DNA from 2 places in the Streptomyces sp. NPDC018019 genome. Region 1 is predicted to be linked to the other one. Evidence: riboswitches for the same ligand, from Rfam matches in the RefSeq annotation. Region 1 holds a riboswitch; the other holds the start of a gene.

Region 1 (8,218 bases):
CATCATCCCCAGGTTCTTCACGATCCACGTGCTGCTGCTGCCCGGCATCATGCTCGGCCTGCTGGTGGCGCACCTGATCCTGGTCTTCTACCACAAGCACACGCAGTTCCCGGGTGCCGGCAAGACCAACAAGAACGTCGTCGGCATGCCGCTGCTGCCGGTCTACATGGCCAAGGCCGGAGGCTTCTTCTTCCTGGTCTTCGGCGTGATCTCGGTGATCGCGGCGGTCGCCAGCATCAACCCGGTGTGGGCCATCGGCCCGTACCGGCCCGACCAGGTCTCCACCGGCGCCCAGCCCGACTGGTACATGGGCTTCGCCGAGGGCCTGATCCGTGTGATGCCCGGCTGGGAGTGGAACATCTGGGGCCACACCATCAACTTCGGTGTGCTGATCCCGATCCTGATCTTCCCGCTGGTGCTGGTGGCGATCGCGGTCTACCCGTTCGTCGAGTCCTGGGTCACCGGCGACAAGCGCGAGCACCACATCCTGGACCGCCCGCGCAACGCCCCGACGCGTACCGGCTTCGGTGTGGCCTGGCTGACCGCCTACCTCATCATGCTCGTCGGCGGTGGCAACGACCTGTGGGCCACCCACTTCCACCTGTCGCTGAACGCCCTGACCTGGTTCGTCCGGATCGGCTTCTTCGTCGGGCCGGTGCTCGCCTTCATCGTCACCAAGCGGATCTGCCTGGGTCTCCAGCGCCGCGACCGCGACAAGGTGCTGCACGGACGCGAGTCCGGCATCATCAAGCGGCTGCCGCACGGTGAGTTCATCGAGGTGCACGAGCCGCTCAACCAGGAGCAGCTGCACACGCTCACCCAGCACGAGCAGCCCAAGCCGCTCGAAATCGGCCCCGAGGTCGACGAGAACGGTGTCGAGCGGAAGGTCAAGCGGTCCACGAAGCTCCGCGCCAAGCTCTCCAAGGGCTACTACGGCGAGGGCAACGTCATCCCGAAGCCGACCGTCGAGGAGTACAAGGAGATCACCAGCGGCCACGGCCACCACTGATCCCCGCCGTGTGACGCACGGCAGTACCCCCGCGTGAGCACGCCACCCAAAGGGCCCCTTCCGTACCTCGGACGGGGCCCTTCGGCATGCCGCGGCGCCGGATAGGGTTTCGGCACCAGCAGGACACGAATCCAGGAGTGTGGACCATGAACGTTGTGACCCCGGGTGGCGGCGGCAGCGTGGCGGCCCACACCTGGCCGGCCGTCCTGGACGCCCTCCTCCAGGGCCGTGACCTGAGCGCCGACGACACCGCGTGGGCGATGGACCGGATCATGCGCGGCGAGGCCACCGACGCGCAGATCGCCGGGTTCGCGGTGGCGCTGCGGGCCAAGGGCGAGACCGTCGCCGAGATCTCCGGCCTGGTCCGGACGATGTACGCGCACGCCAACCTCATCGAGGTGCCGGGCCCGAGCGTGGACATCGTCGGCACCGGCGGCGACGGCGCCAAGACCGTCAACATCTCCACCATGTCCTCGATCGTGGTGGCCGGCACCGGCGCGAAGGTCGTCAAGCACGGCAACCGTGCCGCCTCGTCGGCCAGCGGCGCCTCCGACGTGCTGGAGAAACTGGGCGTGAACCTGGACCTGACGCCGCGCCGGGTCGTCGAGGTGGCCGAGGAGGCCGGCATCACCTTCTGCTTCGCGGTGAAGTTCCACCCCTCGCTGCGGCACGTCGCCGCCGCACGGCGCGAGCTGGGCATCCGTACGACCTTCAACGTGCTGGGCCCGCTGACCAACCCGGCGCAGGTCCGCGCCCAGGCCACCGGTGTCGCGGACGCGCGGATGGCGCCGATCCTGGCGGGCGTGCTGGCCGAACGCGGCTCCAGCGCGCTGGTCTTCCGCGGCGACGACGGACTCGACGAGCTGACCACCACCGCCACGTCGAAGGTGTGGGTGGTCCGGGACGGCGCCGTACGCGAGGAGACCTTCGACCCACGGGACGTGGGGATCGGCCTGGTGCCCGTGGAGGCGCTGCGCGGCGCCGACGCCTCGTACAACGCGGACGTGGCGCGTCGCCTGCTGGGCGGCGAGCCGGGGCCGGTGCGCGACGCGGTGCTGCTCAACTCGGCGGCGGCGCTGGTGGCGCTGGAGCCGTCCGGGGCGCCGCTGACCGAGCAGATCGCGGCGGGCATCGCGAAGGCCGCCGAGTCCATCGACTCCGGCGCCGCCCGCCGGGCGCTGGAGCGGTGGGTGGCGGCCAGCAACGCCTGATACGGCGGTGGTGTGCCGCGGGGCCCGGTCCGGGATGCGGACCGGGCCTTGCGTACCTCCGATCGTGTGGCATGATGCTGCCCAGGTCACGAGTGACAGCGACTACGGCCCCGGCCCGCTGTCCGGCAACCCTCCGTCCGTGGCGGGGTGCCCCGGGTGATGACCAGGCCGCAGGCAGCGAGGTCTGCGGCAAGCGCGGATCCCTCGTGCCAGGGATCCTGGTCCTTGAGGGAGATCTCCCGTGATCCAGCGAATGCGTTAGGGCCGTCCGGCCCCGTTTTCCGCACCCCTTTTCCTTATCACCGCTGCCGGCCGGCCCCGCTCCGGCGTGTGGGCCCCGCAGCGAAGTCGCCCTGCCTTCACGGGAGTTCGCCATGCCTGTTTCCGCTGTCGCCACCGACGCCGCCGTCTGCGCCCCGCTGCCCGTGCTGGGGCGCGACGTCCTGGTCCCGCTCGTCACCGGCGGCGAGGTCGAGTACGCGGCGCTGGACATCGCCGCCAGCGCCCCGGCGCTCCAGCGCGTCTGGGACGACGTGGCCGCGTACGCCCCGTACTACGGCAGCGTGCACCGCGGCGCCGGCTACCTCTCGCAGCTCTCCACCGACCTGTTCGAGAACAGCCGGGCCGAGGTGGCCGGCTTCCTCGGGTGCCGGGAGGGGGACCAGGTGGTCTTCACCCGTTCCACCACCGACTCGCTCAACCTGCTGGCCGCGGTCCTGCCCGAGGACACCCGGGTCTTCGTCTTCGAGACCGAGCACCACGCCTCGCTGCTGCCCTGGGAGCGGCGTGCGGACGTGGCGGTGACCTACCTCGACGCGCCCCGCACGCCCCAGCAGGCGGTGGACACGCTGGAGCGGGCGCTGGCGGAGCGCGAGCCCTACGGCAACGCCCTGGTGTGCGTGACCGGGGCCTCCAACGTCACCGGTGAGCTGTGGCCCGTGCGGGAACTGGCCGTGGCGGCGCACGCGCACGGCGCGCGGATCGTGCTGGACGCCGCCCAGCTCGCCCCGCACCACCCGGTGGACATCGCGGAGCTGGACGTGGACTGGGTGGCCTTCTCCGGCCACAAGCTGTACGCGCCGTTCGGCGCCGGGGTGCTGGCCGGGCGCGCGGACTGGCTCCAGGAGGCGGAGCCGTACCTCGCGGGCGGCGGCGCCAGCCGCACCGTCGCGCGCCGCGCCGACGGCGGGGTGGACGTCGAGTGGCACACCACCGAGGCCCGCCACGAGGCCGGCTCGCCGAACGTCATCGGCGTCCACGCCATCGCCGCCGCCTGCAAGGCCCTTACCGAGGCGGGCTTCGAGCGCCTGGCCGCCCGTGAGCAGCGGCTGGTCGAGCGGGTGCGGGCGGGCCTCGCCGAGGTGCCCGAGGTCACCGTGCTGTCGCTGTTCGGGGACGACGCGCCGCGGGTGGGCGTGCTGTCCTTCGTGGTCGAGGGCTGGAACAGCTCGCACTTCGCGGCGGCGCTCTCGGCCGAGTACGGGGTCGGCGTGCGCGACGGGCTGTTCTGCGCGCACCCGCTCGTACGGACCCTGCTGGGCGCGACGTCGCAGGCCCCCGGCGAGTGCGGCGCGCCGGAAGGCGCGCCGGGGGAGCAGTCGCTGAACGCCGTCCGGGTGAGTTTCGGCGCCGGTACGCCCGACGAGCACGTGGACCGCTTCGTACGGGCGGTCAAGGAGCTGGTGAGGGACGGTGCGCGGTGGAGCTACCGCACCGAGGGCGGGCGCTGCGTGCCGGACACCGCGGCCGCGTAGCCCCTCTGGACCACCCTGCCGCGGCGCTCCGCTGTCCGGGCGCCGCGGTGCGGGTGACAACGGCGCGGGCGTGCACAGACGCCCGTGCCGCAGCCGCGGCGGCCCACAGGAGCCGGGCCGCCGCGGCTGGCGTTTTCGGGCGAGGCAGGGCTCCGGTCAGGCGTCCAGGCCGATGGCGAAGGCCGCTTCGAGGTCGTGCTGGGAGTACGTGCGGAACGCGATGTGCGTCTCCGTGGAGGCCACCCCCGGCACCTTGCTGATCCGGCCGGGGATGACGTCCGCCAGATCGTCGTGCTGGGCGACCCGCACCATCGCGATCAGGTCGTACGCACCGGTGACCGAGTAGACCTCGCTGACGCCCTCCAGCGCGGCGATCTTCTCCGCGATCTCCGGGATGCGGTCCACGCTGGTCCTGATGAGCACGATCGAAGTGATCACGGCTGGCTCTCTCCCTCGGTCGCCTGCTGCTTCGCCGTTCCGGCGGACCCCACACTACCGGGGGCCGCGGCGGCGTCCCGCGGCGGACAGGGGACCGGCCGGTACCGCACCCAGGCGTACAGGAAGCCCACCGCGAAGCCCACGACATGGGCCAGGTAGGCCACGCCCGGGGTGCTGGGGTCGCGCTGCGCGGCGATCCACTGGAGGACGAACCAGAACAGCAGCACGATCCAGGCGGGGAAGCGCAGCGGCAGGAAGAAGAGGAACGGGTAGAGACTGGTGACCCGGGCCTTGGGGAAGAGGTACAGGAACGCCCCCAGCACCCCGGAGATCGCTCCGGAGGCGCCGACCAGGGTCTGGCCGGACGCGGCGTGCGCGGCCGCGTACCCCATCAGGGCCAGGTAGCCGGTCACGATGTAGAAGACGGTGAACGGCAGCCGGCCCATGCGGTCCTCGGCCATGCCGCCGAAGACGTGGAGGAAGAGCACGTTGCCCAGCAGGTGCAGCCAGCTGCCGTGCACGAACAGGGCGGTCAGCGGGGTGAGCAGGGCGTGCGGCGAGCCGCTCCACAGGTCGCGCGGGATGACGCCCCAGCGTTCGAAGTACGCGGTCTGGGCCTGGACGACGGCGTCGCCGGTGCCGTATATGCCGTTGAGGCCGGAGGCGGGCCCGATGACGAAGAGGACGCAGCACACGGCGATCAGGACGTTCGTCATGCGGGAGAAAACGGACAGCACCGAGCGGGCGCGCGGCTTCCGGGGGAACAGGGGCGGGTCCGTCATGAAGTGATCATGGCTCAATGAGGGCATTCGGGACAGAGCGCCTCGCCGCGTCCCGCCCACCGGGCGGGCCCGCGCCGTACCGGCGTCAGGCCGTAGGGTAACGGGCAGTACCCCCGCGTACTTCCGCAGTCCGACGGCGCACCGCGGGAAGCCCCCGAACGACAGCACGAGCCCCGCTCCCCCGAGCGTGACGAAAGAGGACGACACCATGGCTGTTCCCCTGCCGACGGCCGGGACCCGGTGGCGCTGCACGCTGTGCGGCAACCTGACGCGCTTCGACGTGACCCGCCGGTCGGAGGCCGTGGAGTACTTCCACTTCGACCTCGCCGGGGAGCCGAAGGTGGAGGAGCGCGAGGTGCGCAGTGAGAGCATCGAGTCCGTGCGCTGCCGCTGGTGCAACGCGGTCGACCAGATCGAGCTGGTCGACCGGCCGGGCGCGAGCGCCTGAGTCGAGCGCCTGAGATCGGAGCGATGCAGCAGTGGTGGAGCGTCCAGAAGGGCCTGCGGGGGCGGAGCGCGATGCCGAGGCCGGTGCGGCCGAGGCGGACGAGGTGCTCGACCGTCCGTTGCCCGAGGGCGTACGGCGCCGGGTCGTGGCGCTCACCGCGGAGTCCTTCGGCGGCCTGACCGTCGCCGAACTCCCACCGCCGCTGCGGCAGTACGCCCGGTTCACCCCCAGCCGCCGGGCCAAGTTCGCGGGCAACGCGATGGCCGCCGCGCTGGAGAACGACGCGGTGTTCCGGCAGCGGATCGCGGGCCGGCTCCGCGAGGCCCAGCCGGAACTGGCCGAAGCGCTGGACAACGGCACCCCGCCCGCCGCCGCCGACCCGCTGGACGTCGCGGCGGCGGCCTATGTGCTGCGCCCCGAGGGCTGGGTCAAGCTGGTCGCGGCGGCCGGCGAGGAGGCGCAGCGCGCCCGCGCCGAGCGGGCCGGCGAGGAGGCGGAGCGCGAGCTGGCCGCGCTGCGCGAGGAACTGGTGCAGGTCCGCACGCAGGCGCGGGCCGACGCCGAGCGCGTGCGCGGCGACCTGGACGCGCTGCGCAAGGAGAACGAGTCGTTGCGGCGCAAGCTGCGCAGCGCGCTCAGCGACGTCAAGCGCGGCGAGGCGGCGGCGCGCAAGGCCGCGGCCGAGACGGAGTCCGTACGGGCCGCCGCCGCGCAGGAGAAGAGCGCGGCCGACAGCGAGGCGCGCCGTCTCAAGGCCCGGATCGCGGAGGTCGAGGCGGCGCTGGAGGCCAGCCGCCGCGCCACGCGGGAGGGCCGCAGCACCGAGGACATGCGGCTGCGGCTGCTGCTGGACACCGTCCTGGACGCGGCGCAGGGGCTGCGCCGCGAACTGGCGCTGCCGCCCGCCGACATCCACCCGGCGGACACCGTCGATGCCGTGGCGCCGGGCAAGATGACGCCGAAGGACATCGCCACGCGCGCGCTGTCGGAGACCGACCCCGCGCTGCTGGACCAGCTGCTGGCGCTGCCGCAGGCCCACCTGGTGGTGGACGGCTACAACGTCACCAAGACCGGCTATCCCACGATGCCGTTGGACAAGCAGCGGCTGCGGCTGCTGGGCGGTCTGGCGGTGCTGGCCGCCCAGACGGGCGCGGAGATGACGTGTGTCTTCGACGGCGCGGAGCTGGCCGCGCCGGTGCTGCTCGCGCCGCCGCGCGGCGTACGCGTCCTGTTCAGCAAGCCGGGCGTGACGGCCGATGAGCTGATTCGCCAGCTCGTACGGGCCGAGCCGCCCGGCCGCCCGGTGGTGGTGGTCTCCACGGACCGCGAGGTGGCCGACGGAGTCGCCAAGGCCGGGGCGCGGCCGGTGGCATCCGCGCTGCTGCTGAAGCGACTTGCCCGTACCTGACCGGAGCGGCTTGCCCGGAGCTGGCCGGCGGGCGCCGGGGGCGTACGTTCCGTCCGCACCTTCTCTTCATACGTACCGTCCGTACGATGCGTACGACTTGTCCGGAAGGCCCGGCCTCCGGGGTGTTGCGGGAGGTATGTTCCGAGGGCCCGATGCCGGGGGTTCGTGACGGATGCGGCCCGCGGGGCGGAGGTAAAGGTGTACCCATCAACGGGGCATGCCATGCCTGCCGTTCGTGTCTGAGTGTCAAGTGACCGCTACTGCCTGTGTGATGTTGGTAAAGGATGAGGACCATCCAGGAGTTTTTTCCGGTGAGGATTTGAAGCGATCACAACTCGGTTACTAAGGTCGGGCCTCGACCCTTCATGCAGTTGATCATCCACCCGGGATGAACAGTGAAGGAACCGCCGAGTCCGCGGCGTTCGCGCGGAGCCGGGGTCCAGCTACCCCCCACTCCCGGTAGGCGGCTGAAGGAAGAAGGAGCTCGCCTCCGTGGCGTCCCACCGTCGACCCAAGCAGCCGAGCCGTACTCGCGTGACCGTGCTCACCGCGACCGCCGCAGCGGCTGTCGCCCTCTCGTCCCAGGCCGCTCACGCCGACCCGAAGCCGAAGAAGGAAGACGTCAAGGCCGAGGTCGACAAGCTCTACGAGCAGGCGGAGCAGGCCACCGAGAAGTTCAACGGGGCCAAGGAGGACCAGGAGAAGCTGCAGAAGGAGGTGGACAGCCTCCAGGACAAGGTCGCCCGCGGCCAGGGAGAGCTGAACCAGCTCCGCAAGGGCCTCGGCGCGGTGGCCTCCGGCCAGTACCGCAGCGGCAGCATCGACCCGTCCGTGCAGCTGTTCCTCTCCGGCGACCCGGACACCTACCTCGACAAGGCCGCGACCCTCGACCAGTTGAGCGGCAAGCAGGCCGAGCAGCTGAAGACCATCGCGGACAAGCAGCGCCAGCTCGCGCAGGAGCGCGCGGAGGCCTCGTCCAAGATCCAGGACCTCTCGGAGACCCGCAAGGCGCTGGGCGAGAAGAAGGACGAGATCAAGGGCAAGCTCGCCAAGGCGCAGGAGCTGCTCAACACGCTCACCGCCAAGGAGAAGGAAGCCCTCCAGAAGGAGGAGGAGCAGAAGAGCCGCTCCAGCCGCGGCAACGAGCGGCCCGACCTGGGCAACCAGG
Region 2 (8,218 bases), on a different contig from region 1:
CTCGTGGGTGGAGGACAAGGGCCGCGCCATCGCCGTCCACACCCGCCGCGCCGAGGACCCGCAGGCCGCCTTCGAGCTGCTGCGCGAGCCGCTGTACGCGCTCGCCGAACGGCACGGCCTGATCGTCGAACCGGGCCGGTACGTCCTCGAACTGCGCCCGCCCGGCATGGACAAGGGCGTCGCGCTGGCCGACTACGTACGCGAGACCGGCGCCACCACCGTCCTCTACGCGGGCGACGACCTGGGCGACCTCGCCGCCTACTCCGCCGTGGACAAGCTCCGGTCGGACGGCCTGGCCGGGGTGCTCGTGTGCAGCGGCAGCGCGGAGGTCGCCGAGCTGGCCGGCCGGGCCGACCTCGTCGTCGACGGCCCGGCGGGCGTCGTCGCCCTGCTGAACGCCCTCGCGGACCGGCTGGAGACGGCCGCCTGACGCACGCGGCCGGGGCCCTCCCCGGGGCCCCGGCTCCGCTACTGCTCCAGCGCCCGCAGCTGCTGGAGGAACCACCGGTCCGGCGGCAGCGCGGTGGCCGCCGCGGCCAGCCGCTTCGTGCGCTCGGCCCGCTCGCCGTCCTCCAGGGACAGCGCCTCGTGCAGCGCGTCGGCGGTGCCGGTGATGTCGTACGGATTGACGCAGAACGCGTCGTCGCCCAGCTCCGCGTACGCCCCGGCCTCACGGGACAGCACCAGCGCGCAGCCCCGCTCCGAGACCACCGGGATCTCCTTGGCGACCAGGTTCATACCGTCCCTGATCGGGTTGACCAGCGCCACGTCGGCGATCCGGTAGGCGGCCAGCGACCGTGCGAAGTCGTCCTTCACGTGCAGCACCACCGGCTGCCAGCCCGGTGTGCCGAACTCGGCGTTGATCTCCTCGGCGAGCCGCCCGACTTCGTCCGTGTACGCGCGGTAGACCTCCAGGTCCTGCCGGGAGGGGTAGGCGAACGCCACGTGCACGACGCGCTCGCGCCACTCGGGGCGACCGGCCAGCAGCGCCCGGTACGCGCGCAGCCCGCGCACGATGTTCTTCGACAGCTCCGTACGGTCCACCCGGACGATCGTCCTGCGGTCCTCGCCGCCGATCTGCTCGCGCAGCGCGGCCAGCCGCTCGTCCACGTCCGGCCGGTGCGCCCGCTCCCGCAGGAACTCCGCGTCCGCGCCCAGCCCGTGCACGCCGAGCCGGGTCGTACGGCCCGCGTGGGTGACGCTCAGCCCGTCGTCCCCGTGCGTGACCTCGGCGCCCAGCACCGCCACGCAGCACTCCGCGAACGCCTCGGCCCAGCGGCGCGTCAGGAACGCCGCCCGGTCGCCGCCCAGCATCCCGAGCAGCACCGCCTCGGCCACGTCGTCCGGCAGCATCCGGAAGTAGTCGGCGGGCGCCCACGGCGTGTGCGAGAAGTGCCCGATGCGCAGGTCGGGGCGGCGGGCGCGGAGCAGGCCGGGGACCAGCGCGAGGTGGTAGTCCTGCACCAGCACCACGGCACCGGGCGCGGCCTCGTCGGCGAGCGCGTCCGCGAAGGCCGCGTTGTACGCCTCGTACGACGCCCACCGGGCGCGGAAACCCTCGTCGAAGGACGGCTCCAGCGGTGTCTGGTAGAGCAGGTGGTGGACGAACCAGAGCACCGAGTTCGCGATGCCGTTGTAGGCGTCGGTGAAGACATCGGCGGGGATGTCCAGCATGCGCACGTGCTGCCCGCCCGTGTCGGCGGTGTCCAGGTGGCCGCCGGCGCGCCGGGCGGCCACACGGTCGCCGTCCCCGAGGGCGGCGCACACCCACACCGCCCCGTCGGAGCCGATGGCGGAGAGACCGGAGACCAGCCCGCCGCCGCCCCGTTTGGCGGTGAGCGAGCCGTCCTCCCCCTTCGTGTACGAGACCGGGCCGCGATTGGACGCGACGAGAACCTGGGCACCAGAACGCGCGGAGACCATGCTGCGAGACTAGCCCGCGACAGATCCGCTCAAACGTGCGGCGCCCAGGGCGGACGTCACGGTTTTCCGCGGTGGCCGGCGAGGTACCCGGAGGGCTTCTCCGGCTCTGTGCCGGGAGCGCCCCGACCCGGCCCCGGCTCAGGCCGCGCGGCGCTCCGCGTACTCCGGTATCTCCGCCATCGGCGGCCGCTCCTCGGTGTCCACGTCCCAGGTGCGCGGTACGAAACCGGCCTCGCCGCGCTCGAACTGGGTCAGCCGCGGGCGCACCAGGTGGCCGCGCGCCAGCCGCAGCTGCGCGGTGCGGTAGATCGCCGCCGCCATCCGGCCGAGCGCCTGGCCGCCCTGGTGGCGGTGCTTGCGCACCCCGACGTCGACCTGGGCCAGCGCGTCCAGCCCGGCCGTGTGCAGCGCGTCGACCAGCAGGCCCAGCTCCACGCCGTAGCCCACCGGGAACGGCAGCCGCTCCAGCAGCGACCGGCGGGCCGCGTACTCGCCGCCCAGCGGCTGCACGAATCCGGCCAGCTGCGGCCAGTGCAGGTTCAGCAGCGGCCGGGCGACCAGCTCGGTGACCCGGCCGCCCTGCCCCGCCGCCTCGCCCAGCGGCCGGTCGTACATCCCCTTGACGAACTGCACGCCCGGGTCGGTCAGCAGCGGCCCGACGATCCCGGAGACGAACGTGGCGGAGAACTCGCGCAGGTCGGCGTCGACGAAGCAGACGATGTCACCGCGGGTGACCAGCAGGGAGCGCCACAGCACCTCGCCCTTGCCGGGCAGCGCGGGCAGCCGCGGCAGCACCTCGTCCCGGTGGACCACCCGCGCGCCCGCCTCGGCCGCGACCTTGGCCGTGCCGTCCGTGGACCCGGAGTCCAGCACCACCAGCTCGTCGACGAGCGGCACCGACGGTGTCATCAGCTCCGTACGGATCGCCTCGACGATCGCGCCGACCGTCGCCTCCTCGTCGAGCGCCGGCAGCACGACGGAGACCGTCTGCCCCGTCTCGCGCTTGGCGGCCAGCAGCCGGTCGAGCGGGCGGTCGGCGGCCGACCAGGACCGGCTGGCCAGCCAGCGCTCCACCTCTTCCAGCACCTGCGCGTCTCCTTCGTTCCCGGACCAGCGATGTGATCCATCTCGCGGTGCGGACGGCTGTCTCAACCGCCCGGCCCTTCGGCTACAGTCTTGAACAACGCGATCGCCCCGGACATGCCGGGGTCGCCGCGACAAACGCCTGGGCCCCGGCCCAGCGCCATACCGCTCATCCAGAGGGGCAGAGGGACACGGCCCGTTGAAGCCCCGGCAACCCTCCAGCCGTCTCGTCTCCGCGCCCGCCGCGGACCGCGGGGCTCCGGCTAGGGAAGGTGCCAATTCCGTCTCGTGGCGAGATGCGCCGCGAGGAAGATGAGGAGAAAGGGCCTCGCCTCCATGGCTGTGCAATCCCCCGAAAGCACCCTCTCCACCACGGTCTCCCTGGGCCCCGCCGTCGCCCTGTCCTGCCGCGAGTGCGGCGAGCGCTTCGACCTCGGACCGATCTTCGCCTGCGCCGTCTGCTTCGGGCCCCTGGAAGTGGCGTACGACCTGCCGGCGGGCGACCCCGAGGGGCTGCGCAAGCGGATCGAGGCGGGCCCCAACAGCATCTGGCGGTACGCGCCGCTGCTGCCCGTCCCCGCCGACGTGGCGGCCAAGCCCAACCTCAACCCCGGCCTGACCAAGCTGGTCAAGGCCGACAACCTGGCCCGCGAGCTGGGCGTCACCGGCGGCCTGTACGTCAAGGACGACTCCGGCAACCCGACCCACTCCTTCAAGGACCGGGTCGTCGCCATCGCCGTCGAGGCCGCCCGCGCCTTCGGCTTCACCACCCTGTCCTGCTCCTCCACCGGCAACCTGGCCGGCGCGGTGGGCGCCGCCGCGGCCCGCGCCGGTTTCCGCTCCTGCGTGTTCATCCCGCACGACCTGGAGGCGGGCAAGGTCGTCATGGCCGCGGTCTACGGCGGCGAGCTGGTCGGCATCGAGGGCACCTACGACGATGTCAACCGCTTCTGCTCGGAGCTGATCGGCGACCCGCTCGGCGAGGGCTGGGGCTTCGTCAACGTCAATCTGCGCCCGTACTACGGAGAGGGCTCCAAGACCCTCGCCTACGAGATCTGCGAGCAGCTCGGCTGGCGGCTGCCGGACCAGATCGTCATCCCGATCGCCTCCGGCTCCCAGCTCACGAAGATCGACAAGGGGCTGAAGGAGCTGATCGCGCTCGGGCTGGTCGAGGACCGGCCGTACAAGATCTTCGGCGCCCAGGCCGAGGGCTGCTCGCCGGTCTCCACCGCCTTCAAGGCGGGCCACGACGTGGTACGGCCGCAGAAGCCGGACACCATCGCCAAGTCGCTGGCGATCGGCAACCCGGCCGACGGCCCGTACGTGCTCGACATCGCCCGGCGCACCGGCGGCGCCGTCGAGGACGTCACCGACGCGCAGGTGGTCGACGCGATCAAGCTGCTGGCCCGTACGGAGGGCATCTTCGCGGAGACCGCCGGCGGGGTGACCGTGGGCGTCACCGAGAAGCTGATCGAGAACGGCCTGCTCGACCCGGCGCTGACCACCGTCGTGCTGAACACCGGGGACGGCCTCAAGACGCTGGACGCGGTCGCGCCGACCACCGGGCCGACGGCCACCATCCGGCCGAGCCTGGACGCGTTCCGCGCGGCCGGCCTGGCGGGCTGACCGCCACCCGTCCCGTCCCTCCCTCCCGCATCCCGCCCGCAAGCCGGAAGGCAGAACACCATGAGCGTCAACGTCCGCATCCCGACCATCCTGCGCACCTACACCGGCGGCCGGGCCGAGGTGCCCGCCGAGGGCGCGAACCTCTCCGAGGTCATCGCGGACCTGGAGAAGAACCACTCCGGGATCGCGGCGCGCGTCCTGGACGACACCGGCAAGCTGCGCCGCTTCGTGAACGTCTACGTCAACGACGACGACGTGCGCTTCGAGCAGGGCCTTCAGACCCCGACCCCGGACGGCGCGGGCGTCTCGATCATTCCGGCGGTGGCCGGCGGCTGCTGAGCGCCAGGAAGCCGTAAGGATTCTTTCCGGCCCTTTCCGGGGCCGACGGCCGGAATCGCCCCGTCCGCCACGAAGCGGACGGGGCGATTCCGTGTTGTTAAAGGCGATACAGTTGTGGTGATCCCTCGTCGTACGCGTGCCGAGCGCAGAGAAGACCCCGGCAAGTTGTGGGCGAAGTGTGGACATGAATTGTCGCGTTGGTGAGCTATGCCCGGCCCGACTTGCCCAGGAGTATGGGCATATATCCGCATTTTTGCGATTGTTCGCACGCAGAATTCTCGTCCGATTGACCTGTTGCGCTGGGCAGTTGGACAGATACATTCAGCGGCGGTCGACGCGTTCCGGCGCACACCCCCTCCTGTCGGGGGGTGAGGTCTGACCCGGGTCCGCGGAGTGCGGTCCTGTGCAAGGGCCAGTAATAGGGGAGTTAGGCATGGCTCAGGGCACCGTCAAGTGGTTCAACGCGGAGAAGGGGTACGGCTTCATCGCGGTCGACGGTGGTGCGGATGTTTTCGTCCACTACAGCGCGATCCAGATGGACGGCTACCGCACCCTTGAGGAGGGCCAGCGGGTCGAGTTCGAGATCTCGCAGGGCCAGAAAGGGCCGCAGGCGGACATGGTCCGCGTGGCCGGCTGAAGCGCCGACCGACTGCTGCGTACGAGGGTCCGCGTCTCCTTGGGGAGGCGCGGACCTTCTGTATGCGGCCCGGACGCCGCGGGGCGCGCCGGGCCATCCGGCCGTGCCCGGTTTGACGGTTGTCGCGCCGGGGGAGAGCTCTCGCCAACGCGCTTGCACTCTCGTGGGTCGAGTGCTAATCATTGCGTTAGCACTCTACGAGTGAGAGTGACAGCTAAGGACCGACTCGGTGAGGTCGGCGGGCCGGTGGGGCAAGGAACCACAGGGTCGCAGACCGTCCGTCGCGGGCGCCAGCGCGGTCCGGAGTATCCACCCTCCCCCAGACTCCGTCCGGGGGGACCCCCAGTCCGGGAGGACCACTTCACATGGCCAAGATCATCGCGTTCGACGAGGAGGCACGGCGCGGTCTCGAGCGCGGGATGAACCAGCTCGCCGACGCCGTCAAGGTCACCCTCGGCCCCAAGGGCCGTAACGTCGTCCTCGAGAAGAAGTGGGGCGCCCCCACGATCACCAACGATGGTGTGTCCATCGCCAAGGAGATCGAGCTCGAAGACCCGTACGAGAAGATCGGCGCCGAGCTGGTCAAGGAGGTCGCGAAGAAGACGGACGACGTCGCCGGTGACGGCACGACGACCGCGACCGTCCTGGCCCAGGCCCTGGTCCGCGAGGGCCTGCGCAACGTCGCCGCCGGCGCCAACCCGATGGCGCTCAAGCGCGGCATCGAGCGCGCCGTCGAGGCCGTCTCCGCCGCCCTGCTGGAGCAGGCCAAGGACGTGGAGACCAAGGAGCAGATCGCCTCGACCGCCTCCATCTCCGCCGCCGACACCCAGATCGGCGAGCTGATCGCCGAGGCCATGGACAAGGTCGGCAAGGAAGGCGTCATCACCGTCGAGGAGTCCCAGACCTTCGGTCTGGAGCTGGAGCTCACCGAGGGTATGCGCTTCGACAAGGGCTACATCTCGGCGTACTTCGCCACCGACATGGAGCGGATGGAGGCGTCGCTCGACGACCCGTACATCCTCATCGTCAACTCGAAGATCTCCAACGTGAAGGACCTCCTTCCGCTGCTGGAGAAGGTCATGCAGTCGGGCAAGCCGCTGCTGATCATCGCCGAGGACGTCGAGGGCGAGGCCCTGTCGACCCTGGTCGTCAACAAGATCCGCGGCACCTTCAAGTCCGTCGCGGTCAAGGCCCCGGGCTTCGGCGACCGCCGCAAGGCCATGCTCGGCGACATCGCCATCCTCACCGGTGGCACGGTCATCTCCGAGGAGGTCGGCCTCAAGCTGGAGAACGCCGGTCTCGACCTGCTCGGCCGCGCCCGCAAGGTCGTCATCACCAAGGACGAGACCACCATCGTCGACGGTGCCGGCGACAGCGAGCAGGTCCAGGGCCGCGTCAACCAGATCCGCGCCGAGATCGAGAACAGCGACTCGGACTACGACCGCGAGAAGCTCCAGGAGCGCCTGGCGAAGCTGGCCGGCGGCGTGGCCGTCATCAAGGCCGGTGCCGCCACCGAGGTCGAGCTCAAGGAGCGCAAGCACCGCATCGAGGACGCCGTGCGCAACGCGAAGGCGGCCGTCGAGGAGGGCATCGTCGCCGGCGGTGGCGTCGCCCTGCTGCAGGCCTCCTCGGTCTTCGAGAAGCTGGAGCTGGAGGGTGACGAGGCCACCGGTGCCGCCGCGGTGAAGCTGGCGCTGGAGGCCCCGCTCAAGCAGATCTCCGTCAACGGCGGCCTCGAGGGCGGCGTCGTCGTGGAGAAGGTGCGCAACCTGGCCGTCGGCCACGGTCTGAACGCCGCGACCGGCGAGTACGTCGACATGATCGCCGAGGGCATCATCGACCCCGCCAAGGTCACGCGCTCCGCGCTGCAGAACGCCGCGTCGATCGCCGCGCTGTTCCTGACCACCGAGGCCGTCATCGCCGACAAGCCGGAGAAGGCCGCCGCGGCTGCTCCGGGCGGCATGCCGGGCGGTGACATGGACTTCTGATCCTCCCGGATCACCTGTCCTTGGTTCGCCGGGGCGGTACCCCTCCTCCCAGGGGGGTGCCGCCCCGGCGGCGTTTTCGGGCCCGGCAGGCGCCCGGGACCGGCGCGCGTCCGGGTCCGTGCCCGGCGGGCGCCCGGCTCCGTACGGCTGAGGTCCGACGGTCGGGCACGGCGGTTGGGTACGGCGGTCCTTGCGTGGCCCCCGGGTGACGGGTACACGAACCCCCATGACGACTCGAAACGGGCAGACCGCCCGACCGGACCGGTTCGACGCGGACACCGTCGCGCTGATCACCGGCGGCAGCAGCGGTGTGGGCCTGGCGGCCGCGCGGCGGCTGCTCGCGGACGGCGCGCGGGTGGTGGTGTGCGGACGCGACGCGCGCCGCCTCGACACCGCCGCCGCGCACCTGCGGGAACGGGCGGAAGCGGCGGTGACGGGCGGTGAGACGGCCGTCGCGGGCGGCAGCACGGGGGTGGCGGGCGCCGCCGCGGACCGGGTGCTGGCCGTACGGGCCGACACCGCCTCCGTCGCCGACCTCGACGCCGTGGTGCAGGCCGTGCGCGAGCGCTTCGGGCGCCTCGACATCATCTTCGCCAACGCCGGGGTGTACGCCGCGGCCCCC

Evidence for each region. Region 1 has a riboswitch for S-adenosylmethionine ahead of ACH4FX_RS15200 (aminotransferase class V-fold PLP-dependent enzyme). Riboswitches for the same ligand answer to the same signal wherever they lie in the genome.
Region 2: it holds a riboswitch for S-adenosylmethionine, as region 1 does, so the genes downstream of both, thrC (threonine synthase) here and ACH4FX_RS15200 (aminotransferase class V-fold PLP-dependent enzyme) in region 1, are expected to answer to the same signal.

Annotation. Positions count from the first base shown of each region.
Region 1 covers NZ_JBIRGD010000007.1:298,681-306,898, forward strand. The annotation lists gene ACH4FX_RS15190 (cytochrome bc complex cytochrome b subunit) at 1-1,009, shown strand, start outside; gene trpD (anthranilate phosphoribosyltransferase) at 1,156-2,220, shown strand; SAM riboswitch class IV at 2,305-2,422, shown strand; gene ACH4FX_RS15200 (aminotransferase class V-fold PLP-dependent enzyme) at 2,595-3,974, shown strand; gene ACH4FX_RS15205 (Lrp/AsnC family transcriptional regulator) at 4,131-4,412, opposite strand; gene ACH4FX_RS15210 (rhomboid family intramembrane serine protease) at 4,409-5,128, opposite strand; gene ACH4FX_RS15215 (hypothetical protein) at 5,403-5,642, shown strand; gene ACH4FX_RS15220 (NYN domain-containing protein) at 5,677-7,050, shown strand; gene ACH4FX_RS15225 (NlpC/P60 family protein) at 7,543-8,218, shown strand, end outside.
Region 2 covers NZ_JBIRGD010000005.1:129,801-138,018, reverse strand. The annotation lists gene otsB (trehalose-phosphatase) at 1-430, shown strand, start outside; gene ACH4FX_RS10660 (trehalose-6-phosphate synthase) at 469-1,923, opposite strand; gene ACH4FX_RS10655 (glucosyl-3-phosphoglycerate synthase) at 2,062-3,009, opposite strand; SAM riboswitch class I at 3,173-3,325, shown strand; gene thrC (threonine synthase) at 3,343-4,632, shown strand; gene ACH4FX_RS10645 (MoaD/ThiS family protein) at 4,693-4,971, shown strand; gene ACH4FX_RS10640 (cold-shock protein) at 5,405-5,608, shown strand; gene groL (chaperonin GroEL) at 5,974-7,596, shown strand; gene ACH4FX_RS10630 (SDR family NAD(P)-dependent oxidoreductase) at 7,823-8,218, shown strand, end outside.